Regions from separate parts of the Geobacillus sp. C56-T3 genome, predicted to be linked through region 2. Evidence: a T-box and tRNA genes for the amino acid it is inferred to sense, from the RefSeq annotation. Region 2 holds a T-box; the other holds one or more tRNA genes.
What was found. A T-box is a leader RNA that pairs with one kind of tRNA and senses whether it is charged. The one in region 2 lies ahead of trpS (tryptophan--tRNA ligase), so its partner is inferred to be a tRNA-Trp.

Region 1: it has a tRNA-Trp gene. The T-box ahead of trpS (tryptophan--tRNA ligase) is inferred to sense a tRNA for this amino acid. The anticodon was not compared.

What each region holds. Positions count from the first base shown of each region.
Region 1 covers NC_014206.1:633,328-643,612, reverse strand. The annotation lists gene GC56T3_RS03385 (Ig-like domain-containing protein) at 1-836, opposite strand, end outside; gene GC56T3_RS03380 (iron ABC transporter permease) at 853-1,833, opposite strand; gene GC56T3_RS03375 (iron ABC transporter permease) at 1,826-2,833, opposite strand; gene GC56T3_RS03370 (ABC transporter substrate-binding protein) at 2,855-3,796, opposite strand; gene GC56T3_RS03365 (hypothetical protein) at 4,422-5,036, shown strand; partial or broken gene GC56T3_RS19560 (FAD-binding oxidoreductase) at 5,587-5,757, shown strand; gene GC56T3_RS03355 (YobA family protein) at 5,873-6,406, opposite strand; tRNA gene GC56T3_RS03350 (tRNA-Leu) at 6,660-6,744, opposite strand; tRNA gene GC56T3_RS03345 (tRNA-Cys) at 6,810-6,880, opposite strand; tRNA gene GC56T3_RS03340 (tRNA-Gly) at 6,890-6,961, opposite strand; tRNA gene GC56T3_RS03335 (tRNA-Gln) at 6,967-7,041, opposite strand; tRNA gene GC56T3_RS03330 (tRNA-His) at 7,057-7,129, opposite strand; tRNA gene GC56T3_RS03325 (tRNA-Trp) at 7,147-7,220, opposite strand; tRNA gene GC56T3_RS03320 (tRNA-Tyr) at 7,230-7,314, opposite strand; tRNA gene GC56T3_RS03315 (tRNA-Thr) at 7,321-7,396, opposite strand; tRNA gene GC56T3_RS03310 (tRNA-Phe) at 7,558-7,633, opposite strand; tRNA gene GC56T3_RS03305 (tRNA-Asp) at 7,967-8,042, opposite strand; tRNA gene GC56T3_RS03300 (tRNA-Met) at 8,048-8,124, opposite strand; tRNA gene GC56T3_RS03295 (tRNA-Val) at 8,306-8,381, opposite strand; tRNA gene GC56T3_RS03290 (tRNA-Glu) at 8,391-8,462, opposite strand; tRNA gene GC56T3_RS03285 (tRNA-Ser) at 8,477-8,567, opposite strand; tRNA gene GC56T3_RS03280 (tRNA-Asn) at 8,572-8,646, opposite strand; rRNA gene GC56T3_RS03270 (23S ribosomal RNA) at 9,138-10,285, opposite strand, start outside.
Region 2 covers NC_014206.1:2,876,167-2,886,451, reverse strand. The annotation lists gene clpB (ATP-dependent chaperone ClpB) at 1-741, shown strand, start outside; gene GC56T3_RS14240 (YjzD family protein) at 1,201-1,389, opposite strand; gene GC56T3_RS14235 (alpha/beta hydrolase) at 1,523-2,263, shown strand; gene GC56T3_RS14230 (hypothetical protein) at 2,431-2,682, opposite strand; gene GC56T3_RS14225 (beta-ketoacyl-ACP synthase III) at 2,941-3,873, shown strand; gene fabF (beta-ketoacyl-ACP synthase II) at 3,914-5,152, shown strand; partial or broken gene GC56T3_RS18875 (DUF2268 domain-containing putative Zn-dependent protease) at 5,258-5,449, shown strand; gene GC56T3_RS14215 (hypothetical protein) at 5,586-5,792, shown strand; gene GC56T3_RS14210 (YjbA family protein) at 5,878-6,618, shown strand; gene trpS (tryptophan--tRNA ligase) at 6,680-7,666, opposite strand; T-box leader at 7,716-7,949, opposite strand; gene GC56T3_RS14200 (DUF3899 domain-containing protein) at 8,000-8,374, opposite strand; gene GC56T3_RS14195 (peptide ABC transporter substrate-binding protein) at 8,804-10,285, shown strand, end outside.

The DNA.
Region 1 (10,285 bases), 1.4 Mb from region 2:
ATCTCCACTTCATAATTCCCATCTTCATCCACAAGCCCGCTCGCTGAGACGGATTTTTTTCCATCAGCAGCCTCCACCACCACTTTCTCTCCAGGCGTTCCTGTCCCCGTTACTGGATAAGCTTCATAGTTGAAAGCGTTGATATATCCTTCATTCAACAGCTCAGGGGCCTCTATGCTCACATCTTTCCGAAGCACTTTCTTCGATTGGCCGCTTTGGTTTCCTGCCGAATCCACACTAACCGCGGAGACCGTAATCTCTCCTTCCGCCAATCTTCTTGCATCGATCACCGCCCGGAATCTCCCTTTGCCGTCTGCACGCACCGTTTTGGTGATGCGCTGCTTTCCATCGCTCAACAAAACTTGCACAGCGCTATGGGGTTCTGCTGTTCCTTGGACAGCATAAGCGTTCTGCTGCTTGGCATTGATCCATCCTTTATTCGTGATCACCGGAACGGAAGGCGCCTTCGTATCCTTGATAATCTTTTTTTGTACGCGGCTATGCTTCTGTCCCTTGATGATTTGCGTGACAGACACCGTCAAAGTCCCATCTCGTAATGTCGATACGTTGACCGGCGCTTCAAACGATCCGCTCTTTTGAACAACAGTGTCATGAGTGACAGATGCTTTTCCATCGGTGATCACAATTTTGATCTTCGCTCCCTTGAGCCCTTTTCCTTTTACGATATACTCTTTCACAGTTGAAGCATTCACCGGCTGTGCACTTTCAATGGCAAGCTTGGCCGGTTTCGACGCATATGCTTCAGACTCCGCCGCTCCCGCTATGGCTAAACTGACGACTGCGAAACTAGAAACCATCCATGTTTTCCAACTCATACCGATCCCCTTTTCATTATAATTTTGCTCGTCGAAGCAGAAAGAGAAAATACGGCGCACCGATGAATGCCGTTAAGATGCCGACCGGAATTTCGATTGGCGCCGCGATGGTTCTTCCTGCCGTATCCGCGCTGATCATCAAAATCGCTCCTAATAAGGCGCTGACCGGAATGAGCCGCTGATAATCGGCCCTTGTCAACAAACGGGCAAGATGGGGGATGACCAGTCCCACAAATCCGATCGGACCCGATACAGCTACGGCGCTTCCACACAAGCCGACCGCGATGAGGAAGATCAGGAAACGCGCCGCCTGAACACGCATTCCCAAGCTTGCGGCCACATCATCGTGCAGCTGCAAGACATTCATGCGGCGATAACAAAGATAAGCGAGTCCGAGTCCAACAACTGACCAAGGAGCGATGAGAAAAACATGTTCCCATGTCCGTCCCCATAAACTCCCCGCCAACCAAATGACCGCGGCATCAATTCCTTTGGTCGCAAAAACCAAAATCCCTGTAATGACGGCCTGAAACAAGGCATCAAAAGCAATCCCCGATAGGGCAAACCGGCCCTTATCCATTCCTTTCTTCCAAGCAAACGCATACACGCAAAGGCCGGCGAAGAGAGCCCCGAAAAAGGCGACGAACGGCAGGCCGCTGACAGGAAAATGCGGAATGATCAGCAGCGCCAACACAGCAAATAAGCTGGCGCCAGCCGTCATGCCAATGACATTCGGAGCGGCAAGCGGGTTTTGCGTCACGGCTTGCAACAGCGCTCCGGATACGGCGAGGTTGGCGCCGACAAACAGCCCGGCCAATATCCTTGGCAAGCGATATTCCCACACGATTTCCCCATTCAGGGAAGACTTTCGGTTGAAAAATGCCTCCCATACTTGCGAAACAGGGATTTTCACATCCCCGAAACAAGCGCCGAGCGGCACGATGATGACAAGAAGCAATGCCAACCCAGCCACAAGTCCCACATCACGCTTACGCATTCCATTCGCCCTGCTTCCTAATCAAATACAAAAAATATGGGCAACCAATGGCGGCGGTAAACACCCCGACAGGAAGTTCAATCGGCTGCGCCACCAAGCGTGCAAGCAAGTCAGCCGTCAAAAGCAACATTCCTCCGCACAAGGCGCTGACCGGAACGATATACGTATAATTCACCCCGACCATTTTTCGGACGATGTGCGGAATGATCAAGCCGATAAACCCAATGACCCCGGATACGGACACCGCACTTCCAGCCAAAATAATAATCATGACTGCCATCACAGTTTTGAGAATCCCCACATGAACACCAAGCCCTTTGGCTGTATCATCGCCGAGCTCCAACAGATCCATTTTCGAAGCGATCATGATGGACAGGAGCAAGCCAGCAAGAGACCACGGAGCGATCAGCGAAACATGGCGCCATGTCAAGCCGTTTAACCCACCGGCCAGCCATGCATATACGGCGGCCGCATCCTGGCCAAGCAAGACCAAAATTCCCACGGTGATCGCATGCAAAAATGCGCTGACCGCCACTCCGGCAAGGGTCAAACGAACCGGGGAAAGGGCGCCTCTCTTCAGAGACAAACTATATACGAGGGCTCCCCCAACCGCCGCCCCCAAAAAGACAAGGGGAGAAAAGAAAAGAAGGGGAAGGCCGGCGAAAAAATACTCGATGAGAACAACCATCGCAGCAGCGCCGGCCGACACTCCCATGATTTTTGGCTCGGCCATTGGATTTTTCGTTAAACATTGCATCATCGCTCCAGCGACCGCCAGATTCGCCCCAATCAAAACCGCCAAAAGCGCACGGGGAAACCGTAGATTCCAGACAACCGTTCGTGCTTTGGATCCATCATCATGCAAAAAGACATCCAGCACTTTTGGAATCGGCACAAAAAACGGACCAGAGACTAAAGAAACGATCATCAACAAAACAATGCCCAATCCTGCAATGACGCTGATCCATATGGCTTTTTTTCCGTATGTCAAAAATGACATCCTCTCGCCGGCATCATCCTATTACTGATAACGTTTTAATATGGATGCCGCTTCTTTTACAATCAATTTCGCCGCCAACGGTCCCCGGCTGCGAGACCAAAGATCGCGATTGACTTCCACCACCCGTTTCTTTTTCACCGCTTTTAATTGGAACCAAATCGGGTTGGCTTTCACTTTTTTCAGGTCATTCTTCCCAGGATCCGTATAGGCAAACAGCACGTCTGGATCGATTTCTAAAATTCTTTCTAAACTTACTGTTTTAAAGTCGGAGTATTCATCCCCTTTTTCCTTAAATGCATAATCAGCCTTAAGCGCCGTAAAAATCGATCCGGAGAATGAGTTGTCCTGCCATACATTAATGCCATCTTTATTTACGAAAAAGCCCAATACACGAAGATTTTTATCTTTTAATTTTGCCTGCTGCGATTTCAATTCTTTATAAAACTGATTCACAAACGATTTTGCCTTCGCCTTCCGCCCTAAGATGTCTCCCAATACAAGAAGCTGATTCATCGCTTCTTTGTAGCTGTTCGCACGAAATCCCGCTACTGGCGCAATCTTTTTCAGCTGAGGGATAATCGCTTTATGGAACTCAAATTCATGGTCGATAATGATCAAATCCGGTTTGAGCGCTGCGATTCTCTCCAAACTCGGGGCGCTAAGTGCCCCAACGCTTGGCACCCCTTTTAGTTTATTGCGCAAGTATGTAGGCACCGTTCCAGAATTGGAAATCGTATACCCCACTGGCTTTAAGCCTAACGTGACAACGGCATCTGTCCCCGCCATGCTTAACGTGACAATCCGCTTCGGGGTACCTTTGATCACCAGCTTGCCAAGCTCCGTCTTAAACACCCTTGTCTTGGATGCGGCCTCAACAGGCGCAGCCGGTTGAGCCAACGGCACAAGCAACACGAACAGCGCCATCAGCACGGCAAGAAGAGAGGTCCATTTTTTCTGCAACACGTTACATATTCCCCCTTCAATCTATATTTAATAATGATAATCCTTATCAATTAAGATGATAGTTGATATTGAATATCTTTGTCAATACAATAATAAAAAACATTCATGAGCAAGCGTTGCTCCCCACCCTGGCATGAAAATCGCTGATCAAAGCGGCGCATTTTTACAGAAAAAGAAAATCGGTTTTGCAAGGGTTTCTCTAATTGAGAAAGAATGCGAATCGATAGTCTTTTTTACCAAATCACCCACCCTCTAGAAGGATGGTGAAAAACGAGAACGGCCTGCAAATCGATGGCATTTCATCAGAAAAGAAAGCCGATTGGCCGCGTTTTTCGAATTGAAAGATAGCAGGAATCAGCCATATTTTGCGCTAAATCACCAGCACTCTAGAACTTGTCGCCCCTTTTCATCATAATTCTTCAAAAAATCCCTTGTCTCCCCCCATACGATTTATGCTAAAATGGAAGCTGGATGTCCCCAAATCTGCTGCACACATGCCCACGGATGATCAACTCCTTTGGCAAACCCTTCACCAACAAGGTCCAGACAGCGTTAGGAAAGCAACAAAAGCCATGAATAGCTGTTTTGAATCACCGTCAATCCACACTTGGAAAGGATGATCCATATGGAAGCATTGCTTACCCAAATTTTAGATCGGCTCGATCAACTCCATTCGAGCGTCGGCGTCTTGACATCCGACGTCAACGAGATGAAAAATCAACTGAACAAGATCGAAGCGAGAGCGGGCAGCATCGAAGAGAGAGTGAACAGCATCGAGGCGAGAGTAGACAGCATCGAATCAAGAGTAAACAACATTGAAGCCAACATGGCCACCAAAGACGAACTCGCCGAGCTCCGATCCAAAGTGGACGACATCGAAGCGAAAATGGCCACGAAAGACGAACTCGCTGAACTTCGCTCCACTGTGAACGGACTCCAGTCCAACGTAAACGAAATTCAAGCGAAGATGGCGACCAAAGAGGAACTGGCTGAACTCCGGTCCAAAGTGAATGAACTCCAATTCAAAGTGAACGAACTTCAATCCAATGTAAACGAAATTCAAGCAAAGATGGCGACCAAAGACGATCTCGTTCCTATTCGACAAGCGGTCATGGAAATCGATCAAATTGTCAAAAGGATCGAAGTCAACCAAGAACGCCACGAGCACATTTTGGCCATCCTCTCCAAACGCTCGATTGAACATGAGGCATCCATCGCCAGCCTGCGGCAAGCGCAATAACTCGACAAGGGAACAAATGGACAAGGGGCGAGCTGTGCAGCGCAACATGGAAAAAACATTCCTTCCAGACACGAACCGCGGGGGCTGTCCGAAAGAAATTCCCCCAAATCAACACAACAACTTGACAGCGTTTGAACCATGTTTAGGATATCCACAGGGGCACTCATCACATCCGGGAAGGCCAAGCGTCTTCCCGGATGTGTCTGGCTTGAAACATGCTTGTCTTCAGGCGACATCTCATCCATCAACATTTTTTGTCAGCCCTTTCGTTTGCCGTTCTTATTCTTCCTGCAAAACTCTCTACATGATGTACGTCTTATTCCGATTCATGTTTCAAAAAACACAAATTTTCCACTTCTCCACACACCCCGTCTCCTTTGATTTGCCGCTCCAGCCATGAAGCCGAAAAAGCGTTGGGCGCGGTTCTCCTCCTTCGCAACGAATAAACCAAATGATTCCGATCATGCTAAAGACGGAAAAAAACTCGAAACAGACCAGGCCATTTTTTATACGAAAACCGGTGCGGTCATTCGCGCGAAATCGGTCATGCGTGTATGACGAATATCCAAACTGCTATTTCGTCTATGCCTATGGAGACAACGGAGCCGTCTACAGCATGGTGCTCGCCAAATGCTTGCGCGACTGGATCGCGGCCGGCCAAAGCGACAACGCCCAGCTCTACTTGCCGGACCGTCCGCTTGTCTCGGCGTTGTCTTCGTAATTACTTGTTTTCGGAATCCAACGAATTGTTTGGGCGCGTCATCGACAAGCTGCCCCCTCTCCCCCCGTGCTGGGAAGAGGGGGACAGCTTTTGCTTCGCATGCGGCAAAACGCTTTTATTCATCTTTGATCCGAACGTCGAATTCCGTTCGTTCATGGGCGTCTTTTATTTGAATCATCCAAGTGTCCGCTTGTTTGTCATAATGAACAGCCCGAATCACAGGAATCATATGCTCGAGCCGACTCTCTTCTTGTTTCAACGCTTGGCGAATCGCCTCCTCCTCCGATAAGCTGGCGCCATCACGCGGAGAGCTTGGCACAACCAATACTTTGCCCGCCTTCCCTTGGCCTGGATACGATTCAGCAATCCCCCCATCTATCCAAACTTGAACTTTTTGACCAATGTTCACCCGCGCTGGTGCACTAGAAACCAAGATGGCATTATAAAACTCTTTAAGCCCGCCTGTGGAACGAAAATCTTGCGGATCAGAACTGACAACCAAAATGCTCCCCCCTTCTTTTCTCACGACATACCCTTCAATGGCATAGCGGTCAGTTTGCCCGCTACAACCTGCCAACCAAACACTCCACACGGCGGCAATGAAAGCAAGCCATCTTTTCAGCCCAATCTCCTCCTCCTTTGTTATCATTAGTCGCATTTACGAAAAAATCGTTTCACTCTTTTATGAAAAGCTCCAGTTTGTCAAATCCATCATGGGTACTAAAAAAACATGATGATTGACGAAATCATGGATGATCTAGATGGTAGAAATGCAAAATTCGTGCAAAATTTTTTCGGATTCTATCGTTTTTTCGGAATTCCCAGAAAATGAAAAACGACCGCAAACGCGGTCGTATCAAGGGTTCCACGATTTTAGATCGTGGGCTATCGAATTCCAAGGATGCCGATGGTGGGAGTCGAACCCACACGGGGGGCTACCCCACACGATTTTGAGTCGTGCGCGTCTGCCAATTCCGCCACATCGGCGCGACAATTAACAATTTACCAAATCATCTTTCAACTGTCAACACTTTTTTATTCATTAGATATGAAGGCGGCACCCGGATTCGAACCGGGGGTAAAGGTTTTGCAGACCTCTGCCTTACCACTTGGCTATGCCGCCTTGATCGAGAGCGGAAGACGGGACTCGAACCCGCGACCCCCACCTTGGCAAGGTGGTGTTCTACCACTGAACTACTTCCGCATCCGTGGCTGGGGTAGCTGGATTCGAACCAACGCATCACGGAGTCAAAGTCCGTTGCCTTACCGCTTGGCTATACCCCAACGCTGTAAGTGAAGGGCGACTAGTGGGAATCGAACCCACGCATGCCAGAGCCACAATCTGGTGCGTTAACCACTTCGCCATAGTCGCCATAATCATGATAGGAATGGCAGGGGCAGTAGGAATCGAACCCACACCGGAGGTTTTGGAGACCTCTGTTCTACCATTAAACTATGCCCCTTTGTTAAGATGGTGGAGGGGGACGGATTCGAACCGCCGAACCCAAAGGGAGCGGATTTACAGTCCGCCGCGTTTAGCCACTTCGCTACCCCTCCAAGGAATGGTGCCGACTGCAGGACTTGAACCCGCAACCTACTGATTACGATTCAGTTGCTCTACCAATTGAGCTAAGTCGGCATAATTATGATATAAATCGTGGCTCATTGTTCATTTGTTGTGTCCCTTCCTCTACCAGCCAATTCGAAGAAGCTGGGTGCGTCGGGACAACTCGCAACCGATTCGATGAAGCGGATGCTCGTCTCTGCCAATAGAGCTAAGTCAGCTTGCTATCAATTATATGGTGGCTCGGGACGGAATCGAACCGCCGACACAAGGATTTTCAGTCCTTTGCTCTACCGACTGAGCTACCGAGCCGTATCTTATTTTTCCCTTGTTCGTTGATGACTTTTGTGTCCCTTCCTCTACCAGCCAATTCGAAGATGCTGGGTGCGTCAGGACAACTCGCAGCAGATTCGACGATGCGGATGCTCGTCTCTACCGACTGAGCTACCGAGCCATATTAAGTTTTACGCTACTTTACTTGTGCTGCATTGTGCCTCTTCCTCTGCCAGCGGATTCGAAGATGCTGGATGCGTCGAGGCAACTCGATGCGAATTCGATGAAACGGATGCTCGTCTCTACCGACCGAGCTGCCGAGCCGTATTTCACCGATCACATGATTCGTTGCATCATGCATTTTTGGAAAGATGGCGGTCCCGACGGGACTCGAACCCGCGATCTCCTGCGTGACAGGCAGGCATGTTAACCACTACACTACGGGACCAATTTTGGTTGCGGGGGCAGGATTTGAACCTGCGACCTTCGGGTTATGAGCCCGACGAGCTACCGGACTGCTCCACCCCGCGACGATAAGAAAGTAAATTAATTTGCACAATGCTCTTATCGTTGTTGTTCGTCGCCTCTTCCTCTACAAGCTGATTCAAAGATGCCAGATGCGTCGAGGCAACTCGAAGCGGATTCGATGAAGCAAAGGCTCGTTGCTCCACCCCGCGATGATGAGAAAGCAAGTCAGCTTTTATATTAAGATGGTGGAGGATGACGGGATCGAACCGCCGACCCCTTGCTTGTAAGGCAAGTGCTCTCCCAGCTGAGCTAATCCTCCACAAAGAAGTGACCCGTACGGGATTCGAACCCGTGTTACCGCCGTGAAAGGGCGGTGTCTTAACCACTTGACCAACGGGCCATGCTGATGGATAATGGCGGAGAGCAAGGGATTCGAACCCTTGAGGCGCTATTCACGCCTACACGATTTCCAATCGTGCTCCTTCGACCACTCGGACAGCTCTCCACGATGGCTCCGCAGGCAGGATTCGAACCTGCGACCAATCGGTTAACAGCCGATTGCTCTACCACTGAGCTACTGCGGAATCATAACGACGGTCAATTCTCCCAACAAGATGTCCTGCCTCTTCCTCTGCCAGCCGATTCAAAGAAGCTGGACGCGTCAAGGCAACTCGCAGTTCATCCGATGATGCAAATGCTCGTCACTGAGCTGCTGCGAAATGACATCTCTTTAGACATTTACTATTATAATGATTCGCGCTGAGCTGTCAAGAGTTTTTTCATTCCCTCAAAACTAGATAACCGTCGGAAGAAGCCGCTCGCCTGCGCTTTTCGCTGTCTAGTTCCGGCCGCCATCGGCTCGCGACGCTTCGGTCCTGCTGCGGCGGGCTAAGCCCGCTCGCAGGCCCTCCAGCGCACCTCGCCGATAAGCGGGCGGCCTCCACTTTTCTTGCTGTCCAGTTCCAGCGCCTAGCTCTCTTCTGCCAAATAACCTTCCCCCTCGGGGTGCAAGCACCCCAGCGGGTGAAGAACATTTGGCTTCGAGAGCTAATCGCGGCGCTTTCACTTTTCTCACTAGGTCAAGCCCTCGATCGATTAGTATCCGTCAGCTCCACGTGTCGCCACGCTTCCACCTCGGACCTATCGACCTCGTCATCTTCGAGGGATCTTACCCGCTTCACGCGGTGGGAAATCTCATCTTGAGGGGGGCTTCACGCTTAGATGCTTTCAGCGCTTATCCCGTCCGCACATAGCTACCCAGCGGTGCCCCTGGCGGGACAACTGGTACACCAGCGGTGCGTCCATCCCGGTCCTCTCGTACTAAGGACAGCTCCTCTCAAATTTCCTCCGCCCGCGACGGATAGGGACCGAACTGTCTCACGACGTTCTGAACCCAGCTCGCGTACCGCTTTAATGGGCGAACAGCCCAACCCTTGGGACCGACTACAGCCCCAGGATGCGATGAGCCGACATCGAGGTGCCAAACCTCCCCGTCGATGTGGACTCTTGGGGGAGATCAGCCTGTTATCCCCGGGGTAGCTTTTATCCGTTGAGCGATGGCCCTTCCATGCGGAACCACCGGATCACTAAGCCCGACTTTCGTCCCTGCTCGACCTGTCCGTCTCGCAGTCAAGCTCCCTTGTGCCTTTGCACTCTCCGAATGATTTCCAACCATTCTGAGGGAACCTTTGGGCGCCTCCGTTACCTTTTGGGAGGCGACCGCCCCAGTCAAACTGCCCACCTGACACTGTCTCCCACCCCGTTAAGGGGTGCGGGTTAGAATTTCAATACCGCCAGGGTGGTATCCCACCGCCGCCTCCACCGAAGCTGGCGCTCCGGCTTCCCAGGCTCCCACCTATCCTGTACAAGCGATACCAAAATTCCATATCAGGCTGCAGTAAAGCTCCACGGGGTCTTTCCGTCCTGTCGCGGGTAACCTGCATCTTCACAGGTAGTATAATTTCACCGGGTCTCTCGTTGAGACAGCGCCCAAGTCGTTACACCTTTCGTGCGGGTCGGAACTTACCCGACAAGGAATTTCGCTACCTTAGGACCGTTATAGTTACGGCCGCCGTTTACTGGGGCTTCGGTTCGCACCTTCGCTTCCGCTAAGCGCTCCCCTTAACCTTCCAGCACCGGGCAGGTGTCAGCCCCTATACGTCGCCTTTCGGCTTCGCAGAGACCTGTGTTTTTGATAAACAGTCGCTTGGGCCTTTTCACTGC
Region 2 (10,285 bases):
GCGCTCGCCGAGGCGCTGTTTGACAGTGAGGAGCAGCTCATCCGTCTTGACATGTCCGAGTATATGGAAAAACACGCCGTCTCCCGCTTGATCGGAGCGCCGCCCGGCTATGTCGGCTATGAGGAAGGCGGCCAGCTGACCGAGGCAGTGCGGCGCAAGCCGTATTCCGTTCTGTTGTTCGATGAAATCGAAAAAGCTCATCCGGAAGTGTTCAACATCCTGCTGCAGCTGCTGGATGACGGACGGCTCACCGATTCGCAAGGGCGGACGGTCGACTTTAAAAACACGGTCGTCATTATGACATCGAACATCGGATCGCCGCTGTTGTTGGAAAACAAACAGGGCGACATCGATGAAGAAACGCGCAAACAAGTGTTTGACCAACTGCGCGCCCATTTCCGCCCAGAATTTTTAAACCGGATCGACGATATCGTCTTGTTTAAGCCATTGTCGATGAATGAAGTGAAAGGCATCGTCGAAAAGTTCGCCCGCGAGCTGTCGGCCCGTTTGGCCGATCGGCATATCGAACTCGTGCTGACCGAAGCGGCGAAGCAATACATCGCCGAAGCGGGCTTCGACCCAGTATACGGCGCCCGCCCGCTCAAACGGTTTATGCAAAAGCAAATCGAAACGCCGCTTGCGAAAGAGCTGATCGCTGGGCGGGTGAAAGATTACAGCACCGTCACGGTCGATGTTGACAACGGGCAGATCGTCATTCGTCCGTCGGCGCAAACGAGCTGAAGGGGGCGCCGCCGACGCGGAGAGACGTGCTTCCTGTCTGCCGGGGTTGGTCGCATTGTTTGAGCATGGACGGAAAACACAAGTCTGGATCAATAGGGATGGAATGCTCCTCCACTTACACCTATATAGATGCAACGAAAAAGTTTAACATATCCTTGATGGAAAAGTCGCTTGTCCATTTTTCGACTGTCGAAGGCAAGCCACAGGCTTGCCTCCGTCACGCCAAGGCGTGACGGAAGACCCGAACAACCACCCGCTTCACAGACCCATACATGGGTCTGAAAGCGGCGTTGTTCGGTCGCCCGACAGTCGATCAAATGCTCGGTAAAAGCTACAAATGTTAAAGCTTCAAATTGCATCTATATATAGGTGTTGAAGTGGGAGGATTCTCGGTTAAAGATGACAAAAAACAACGCCTTGGGACTTTCACCCCAAGGCGTTGTCTTATGAAGCGAATGATCAATGATGGTGATCCCCGGCCGGCTCGTCCGGAATCAGGGCTGCAATCACGAAGACTAAGATCGTCACGATGACGCCAAGCAAAGCACCGGTTGCGAAGTTATAGCCGATCCCTTGCATCGAGCCCATGACGTACGTTGCCATTTGCACGAGCAAAAACGTCCAAAAAAACGTCCAAAACAAGCGCATCTTTGTTCCTCCCATCTTCTCGTCATTCCTTTTCTTATCTTATCACAATTTGTCGCGTAGGCATATACCCGGACGTTTTTTTTGGCCGCGCATATCGTATACTGTACCATTATGCATTGCCAAACAAGGGTGAATGGAAACGATGGCAGGACAACGGCGGTTTTTTCAACTCGATGAGCAATGGTGCATCGTTCACGTGCCGGAGCGCCCAAATGGGTTTGCCCTTTTTTTAATGGGCGACGGCGACCATTTTGTGAACGAACAGACGAGTTTTTGGCTCGAGCATCCGGGGCGGCGCCAATGGCTGGAAGATTGGTTGGAACGTGGGTATACGGTCTTTTCGTCCCATTTGTACGGCCGGCATTGGGGAAGTCCGAAAGCGGTCCGGCTGGCGCGCCAACTCATTTACTCGGTGTTGAAAAGCGAAATTGTGAACCAGCGCATCTATATCGTTGCCGAAGGAATGGGCGCGCTCGTTGCCTTGCAACTGCTTGGCGCCATGCCAAGTCAAATCCGCGCCGTCGCCATGATCAACCCTTGCCTTGACGTACGCGCCCAGCTTGACTATGAACAGGAACATCCATTCGTGTACCGGCGGATGGTGAGGGAAATCGCGACTGCCTATGGCTTGAAAGAAGAGGAGGTGCTCGAGGCTGTTCCGTCCCTCTTTCTCAGTCCTCATGACGTTCCGGTGACGATTTGGCAGCTGGCCGGAGTGAGCCCGTATCCATCCGCCTTGCATAGCCGTAAATATGAACAATGGATGAAAACGACAAACAACCGGGTGCGCGTCGTTTACGAGCTGCCGGAGAAACGGCGCCAACTGGCTCGGCAAATCGGGCAATTTTTCTGCCAATACAATGAACTCCCGTAAATGACAAGGGCAGGAGCTGACTCAAAAGTTCCTTTTTGATGAAATTTAATCGAAGTATGTGAAAGAGACCACCTCTGAAACCCTTGGTTTTACCGGATTTTTGAGGTGGTCTATTTTTCCGTGTTGCCTCAGATAGGGGCATTGCCGCTCTTTTGGACCAGCCCCTGCTATTTTTTCAATAAGTCGACGAGCGAGGTGATCTTTTTCACGAGCGGTTTTAATTGTTGCAATGAGTCGGCTAGCGTATTGACGTTTTCAAACAGCTTCATGAAATCGATGTTCGGCAGTAAAGGCGGTTCTGCCCCGCTCCCTTGATCTTCGCGCTCGCCGGTTGCGCGAGAAGGAAAAGATCCGAACATTAGGCGGAAAAAACGGTCTTGCCGTTCGTGATGTTGTTCTTGTGCTTCGCCGTTGGCCATGGGCGATCCTCCCTTTCATGCGATGGTTGCTCGTATTTGTATTGTATGGCAGAAAGGAAAAAGCGGTTTGGACAAATGCCTTAGGGGAACGGAAAGCGCTGGTTCAACTTTCGTTTTCTATTGCGCATCCACGCTCTTTCGGCTAAAATTAGTACCAAGTAATAATAATTGGTGATGTAGACTGATTGTACATTCAAGTTTGGTTGTCAGCGTGAGCGTTTTTTTGCCATTTTGGGAAAGAAAGAGGAGATGAATGATATGGGAGCAGGAATTATCGGGGTCGGCCGCTATGTGCCGGAAAAAGTGTTGACCAACTTTGATTTGGAAAAAATGATGGATACATCGGATGAATGGATCCGGACGCGCACCGGGATCGAGGAGCGCCGCATCGCTCCGGATGACATCGATACGTCCAATATGGCGTATTTTGCCGCAGAAAGGGCGCTTCAAGACGCTGACATGGAGGCGAAGGATATTGATCTCATTTTAGTGGCCACCGTCACCCCGGACCGTCCGTTTCCGTCGGTCGCTTGCATGCTGCAAGAGCGGCTTGGCGCCGTCAACGCCGCTGCGCTTGATATTAGCGCTGCCTGCGCGGGGTTTATGTACGGGATGGTCACGGCCGCCCAATTTATTGACACAGGCGCCTACAAGTATATATTAGTAGTGGGGGCAGACAAACTATCGAAAATCACCGATTGGACCGACCGCAACACGGCGGTGCTGTTCGGCGACGGCGCCGGAGCGGTCGTCATGGGTCCGGTGTCGCCCGGGCGCGGGATTTTATCTTTCGAGTTGGGAGCTGACGGAACAGGAGGAAAACATTTATACAAAGACGAATATATCGTCATGAACGGCCGTGAAGTATTCAAGTTCGCCGTCCGGCAAATGGGAGAATCAAGCGTGCGTGTGCTTGAAAAAGCCGGGCTCACGAAAGACGATGTCGACTTTCTCATTCCGCATCAAGCGAACATTCGCATCGTCGAAGCGGCCAGACAGCGGCTCGAGCTGCCAGAAGAGAAAATATCGACAACCATCCGTCGATATGGCAACACGTCGGCCGCATCCATTCCGATTTCGCTTGTAGAAGAGTTGGAAGCGGGCAAAATCCATGACGATGATCTCATCATTATGGTCGGATTCGGCGGCGGGCTGACGTGGGGCGCGATCGCTTTGCGCTGGGGCCGTTAACGGCACGTATATTATCGAAATAAAAGGAGAGACGGAAACGATGGAAAAAAGACGAGTCGTCGTGACAGGCATAGGCGCCGTCACCCCGCTTGGGAATGACGCAGAAACGACGTGGAAAAACATTATCGCCGGCCAGTCCGGCATCGACATTGTCACCCGCGTCAATCCGGACGACTTTCCGGCGAAAGTGGCGGCGGAAGTGAAAGACTTCGATCCATCGCTGTTTATCGACCGCCGCGAGGCGCGGAAGATGGACCGATTTACCCAATTCGCCGTCGCTGCGGCGCTCATGGCGGTCAAAGATGCCAATCTCGACATTAATGAAAGCAACGCTGAACGGGTCGGTGTTTGGATTGGTTCTGGCATCGGCGGCATGGAGACGTTTGAACAGCAGTTTGAGATTTTCCAGCAGCGCGGTTATCGCCGAGTGAGCCCGTTTTTCGTGCCAATGATGATCCCGGATATGGCCGCTGGGCAAGTATCGATCATCCTCGGAGCGAAAGGGATCAATTCGTGCACGGTGACCGCTTGCGCGACCGGGGCGAACTCGATCGGTGATGCGTTTAAAGTCATTCAGCGCGGCGACGCCGATGTCATGATCACCGGCGGGACGGAAGCGCCGATTACGAAAATGTCGTTCGCCGGTTTTTGCGCCAATACGGCTCTTTCAACCAATCCAGATCCAAAAACGGCGAGCCGCCCATTTGACAAAAACCGCGACGGTTTCGTCATGGGTGAGGGAGCAGGCATCGTTGTTCTTGAGGAATTGGAGCACGCGTTGCGCCGCGGCGCGAAGATTTACGCCGAAATTGTCGGTTACGGTGCGACCGCCGATGCGTACCATATCACCGCGCCGGCTCCGGGCGGCGAAGGCGGCGTGCGGGCGATGCGCCAAGCGCTTCATGACGCTGGCCTGAAGCCGGAGGAGATCGATTACATCAACGCCCACGGCACGAGCACCGAGTACAATGATAAGTATGAGACGGCGGCGATCAAAGAAGTATTCGGCGATCATGCATATAAGCTCGCCGTCAGCTCGACGAAGTCGATGACCGGGCATTTGCTCGGAGCGACCGGCGCGGTGGAAGCGATTTTCTCCGTGCTGGCGATCCGCGACGGCATCATTCCGCCGACGATCAACTACGAAACACCGGATCCGGAATGCGACCTTGACTATGTGCCGAATGAAGCGCGCAAGCAAGACGTGCGTGCGGTCTTAAGCAACTCATTTGGATTTGGCGGCCATAATGCGACATTGATTTTTAAAAAATATGTGTAATGGATGAAAAGGAGAGCCTTGGTTGAGCAGAGCTGAAAACGCGTGACTAACGGCGGGTTCGGTTCAGCGTCAGGCTCTCTTTTTTGTTTTGTTTCACCGTCTTTTCCCTGCCGACATAATACTTCCCGCATTTTGTACGGACTTGGATGGCATCCGAAAATGGGGGGCTATGCCGTTGGGTATGCCATCGTCCGCCGTTGCCTAGAAAGAGGATATTCGCTCGCCCAATTGATGACGATGGAAGCGAAAGACATCGCGGAGTTGGCGGGCTTTTCAGGCGAACAGGGAGCGTCTTAGCTCGAAACCGCATGGCGACCGCCGCTGTCCGGTTATCACAAGAATCTTAGGGACATCGGGCGCAAACAGGCATGTTGTCCATGGCGCCGACATATATGTAGAACAAGGACGTGGACAAGAAGGAAGGGAAAGCCCGGTGATCCGCCTGTTTTTTTATTTGGTCGGTTTCGGTTTTTCGGTCGTCGGCGGCATGATGGTGATCACCTATTTGAACATCATCACTCCAGAGCGCGGTTTTAGCGAATACTTATCTTATATTTCGACAAGGGTGGAATGTTATTTATTCCCTATTGGCCTTCTTTTGATGTGGGGGAGCTTGACGTTTCCAAGCCGCAGCCCCTAGAGGGGAAAAGAGGACGAAATGGAATAAAATTCTCCCCCTCTGCCTATACTGATGGACAAACACGTCTGGAAGTGAGGGGTCTCGCATGCTTTATCTGCACGACATTTGGGTCAACTGGTTTGAAGGAGAAGAGAACGGATACAACGTCTGCCATTTCCATGAATGGCGCAAGGACGATCAAATCGAGCTGCTCGACCAAGTGCCGCTGTTAAAAGTATCCCCGGCCCTGTTTCATTACATTGAAAACAGCTTGTCCGATCTTCCAAAACCGCTGCTAGACGATGTGCATCAGAAGGCGTATGTCCGCAAAAACCATGAACGCATTCAGCTGGACTATTGTTTCGTTGTCACGGACGGCGCCGGCGTTTTGGCTGTCGATACAATCGGTTATCAAATCCCGATTCGCAAAAGCCGTCTCATTCCGCGTCAGGAACAACTCGTCTACGAAATGGCGGCCGAAGCGGAGGAACGGGACTATCCGCTGCCGAGGTATGAAAAAGAATACCACATTTTATCGCCGGCTCCGGAACTGATGTGCGGACTCACGCGCAAAGAGCGGCAGTTGAAACAGCTGTTGTTTATGGCGCTTGACCAGCTTTATTCGACAAAAAATACTGCCCAGATGCGCTATTGGTATACGGAATGGGCGCCGGAAAAATACGCCGCTATTCAAAAAATGTCTTTTGATGAAGCGTGGGAACAATTGTATAACGAGACGAAATACGGGTGGTCTGAACGGCATGAGCAGCTGTGCGAAAACTTGATCAAAGGGCAGCCATTTTTCGAAAAACTGTGGGAAATGGAGCAAGAACCAAAAGTCAATTAAAAAACGGGTCAAGGCGATAGGCGCCTGCCCGTTTTTGTATGGCTTCGCTGGACGCGGCTATTTACCGCCGCCGCCCGAGCCCCATGGCTTGCTCCATTTTGCGCACCATTTCCGATGCAACCCGATTTGCTTTTTCCGCCCCTTCATCCAACACGCGGTCAAGCTCCTCGCTTTCCATCCAATGGTGATACCGCTCTTGAATCGGTCGAAGCGTTTCGATGACGACTTGAGCGAGGTCGGCTTTGAAGACGCCGTATCCTTTTCCTTCGTATTGCCGCTCCAACTCCTCGATCGATTGACCGGATAGCGTCGAATAAATATTGAGCAAGTTCGAAATGCCTGGCTTCGCTTCTTTGTCGTAGCGAATCGTTCCTTCCGAGTCGGTGACCGCGCTTTTGATCTTCTTCTCGATCGTTTTCGCATCGTCAAGCAGTGTGATGTACGCTTTCGGGTTGGGGTCGGATTTGCTCATTTTTTTCGTCGGGTCGACAAGCGACATGATGCGGGCGCCGACTTTCGGAATGCGCGCCTCAGGGATCGTGAACAGCTCGCCATACCGTTTGTTGAAGCGCTCGGCCAGATCCCGCGTCAATTCGATATGCTGCTTTTGATCATCGCCGACCGGGACGATGTCGGTGTTATAAAGCAAAATGTCAGCGGCCATCAGCGGCGGGTACGTGAGCAGTCCGGCGCTGACCGCCTCTTTGCCGGCCGATTTTTCTTTAAATTGCGTCATCCGCTCAAGTTCGCCGATATAAACGATGCACTGCAGCATCCAAGCGGCTTGAGCGTGCGCCGGCACTTCTGACTGGATGAACAACGTCGCTTGCGTCGGGTCGATGCCGACTGCTAAATACAAAGCGGCGAGGCGGCGGATGTTTTGCCGCAGTTCGTGTGGGTCTTGCCAAACCGTAATGGCGTGTTGGTCAACGATGCAAAAATAGCAGTTGTATTCATGCTGCAGCTCGACAAACTGCCGCAGCGCCCCGATGTAGTTGCCAAGGGTGATGACGCCGCTTGGCTGAATGCCGGAAAAAATGGTTTTCATCGATCTTCACTCCCTCAAGCAAAAATAAAAAAGGCCCTGCCAGCCCTCTGATAGGGACGGTAGGACCGCGGTGCCACCCTACTTATTGCGCCGACAAGCGCAATCGCTCAGCCCATGCTTAGCGCATGGTCCCTGTAACGCGGGGAAACGTCCTCGCCTACTGCGTCGCCGGTTCGGCGGGAAGCTCGAAAGCCCATTCCATATGGCTAGCCGCTTGTTCGCACCGTCCACAAGCTCTCTGAAGGCATCGCCAATATGTACTCTTCTTTCTCATCGCTCGGTTGATCCTAGATTTGCCTTATATTATACGGAAAACATTCAGCTGTTGCAACCTTATTGCACGGCATATCCGGCGGCAATCATCGCCAGAAACAGAAGCAGACCAGAAAAGAGAAGCGGATACGTGATGGCGAAACGCCGCGGACCGAGCAGCTCATCCGATTCATGTTCTGCTGCCGCTTCCTCAAGATACCGCTCCACCTTCGTTCGATTCCTGCGCAATCGGCGAAACCCGTATGCGAATCCGCTGAAAAACCCGCGTTCATAAACAAACAAAAGCCCGCCAAGCGACAGAGGCAAAAGGGAGAGCAAAAACGAAACGTTAATAAAGGCCACCGTGGTCCATGCTCCTTGCCCTATTACGATGAGTGCGCTCACCGCCAGCATCGCGGCGACGAGCCATCCAATCCGCACAGCCGTTTGTTTCATATCGTCTGTTCCCGCCTTTCCCTTCTCACTGCTTATTTTATCATAAATCATATGGGCGGGAAGATTGTCAAAATTATTAACAAAATTATATTGAAAAATATAGAAGAAACATGGAAGTTCAGGAGAGATTTGCTTCGAAGCTGAGAGGAAGGGCAAAAAAATTATATTGTAAGCGTTTTCTTTTTTCTGTAGGCAGAAATTTTTTGTTTACAATTGTGGCAAAAGTCGTTACAATGCAGGTGTAAATGCAATCCGATCCTCATCCCGTTTGTAATAAGTAGTTTGAAATTTTTTTATTTAAGAAAATAAAAAAATCCTTTTCAAATATACTAACACAGGATATAATAAGCGATGTAAGTACAATCTTCTGAAATCAAATGGTTCAGAAGATTTGTAATACACTACATAAACTTTAAGGGGGGTTTTTTAGTGAAGAAGCGATTCTCTTTATTCCTCGTTCTGCTTCTCGCGCTGTCGACGTTTTTAGCGGCGTGCGGCGGGGGCAAGGACAACAACAACGCCCAAGGCGGCCAGGGCGGCGAAAAGCCGGCGGAGAAGAAGGAGCAGGTGCTGAACTTGCTTGAAAGCCAAGAGATCCCGTCGCTTGATTCGGCGCTCGCCACCGACCAAGTATCGTTTATCGTCTTGAACAACGTCATGGAAGGTCTGTACCGTTTAGGCAAAGACAACAAGCCGGTGCCAGGGATCGCGGAAAGCTATGAAGTGAGCCAAGACGGCAAAACGTATACATTCAAGCTCCGCAAAGATGCCAAATGGTCCAACGGCGATCCGGTGACGGCGCACGATTTCGAATTCGCTTGGAAGCGCGTGCTTGATCCGAAGACGAAATCGGAATATGCGTACATTATGTACGACATTAAAAACGCGGAAGAAGCCAACACAGGCAAGGTGCCGCTTGACCAAGTCGGCGTCAAAGCCCTTGATGACTACACCCTTAAAGTCGAGCTGAAAAACCCAGTTCCGTATTTCGTCGGCTTGACAGCGTTTGGCACGTTTATGCCGCAAAACGAAAAATTTGTCAAAGCTCAAGGCGACAAATATGGATTGGAAGCGAATACAACATTGTACAACGGCCCGTTCGTGTTGAGCGAGTGGAAGCACGAACAAGGTTGGGTATATACGAAAAACCCGAACTACTGGGACAAAGACAACGTCAAGCTGGAAAAAGTCAATGTGAAAGTCGTAAAAGACACGGCGACGGCCGTCAACTTGTATGAAACAAAACAAGTGGACCGCGTCGGCTTGACGGCGGAGTTCGTCGATAAGTATAAAAACGACAAAAACTTCCATACGAAGTTGGACCCGTCGCTCTACTGGCTGCGCATGAACACGAAACATGAGCCGTTGAACAACGTCAACGCCCGCAAAGCGATTGCGATGGCAATCGACACGCAAGCGATGGTCGATACGCTCTTGAACAACGGTTCGATTCCGGCGAAGTTCACCGTTCCGAAAGACTTCGTCACCGGTCCGGATGGCAAAGACTTCCGCGATGTGAATGGCGATTTGGTCAATTACAATCTGGACGAAGCGAAAAAACTGTGGGAGCAAGCGAAAAAAGAGCTGGGCAAAGACAAATTTACGCTTGAACTGCTGAACTATGACACCGACAACGCGAAGAAAATCGGCGAGTATGTGAAAGCGCAGCTTGAACAAAACTTGCCGGGCTTGACGATCAACATTAAGCAACAACCGTTTGCACAAAAACTGAAGCTCGAAAGCAACATGCAATATGATTTGTCGTTCTCCGGCTGGGGTCCGGACTATCAAGACCCAATGACGTTCCTGCAGCTTTGGACGTCGACAAGCCCGCACAACGAAACAGGCTGGTCGAATCCTGAGTACGACAAGCTGATCAAAGACGCGCAAACGACGCTTGCCAACGACGAG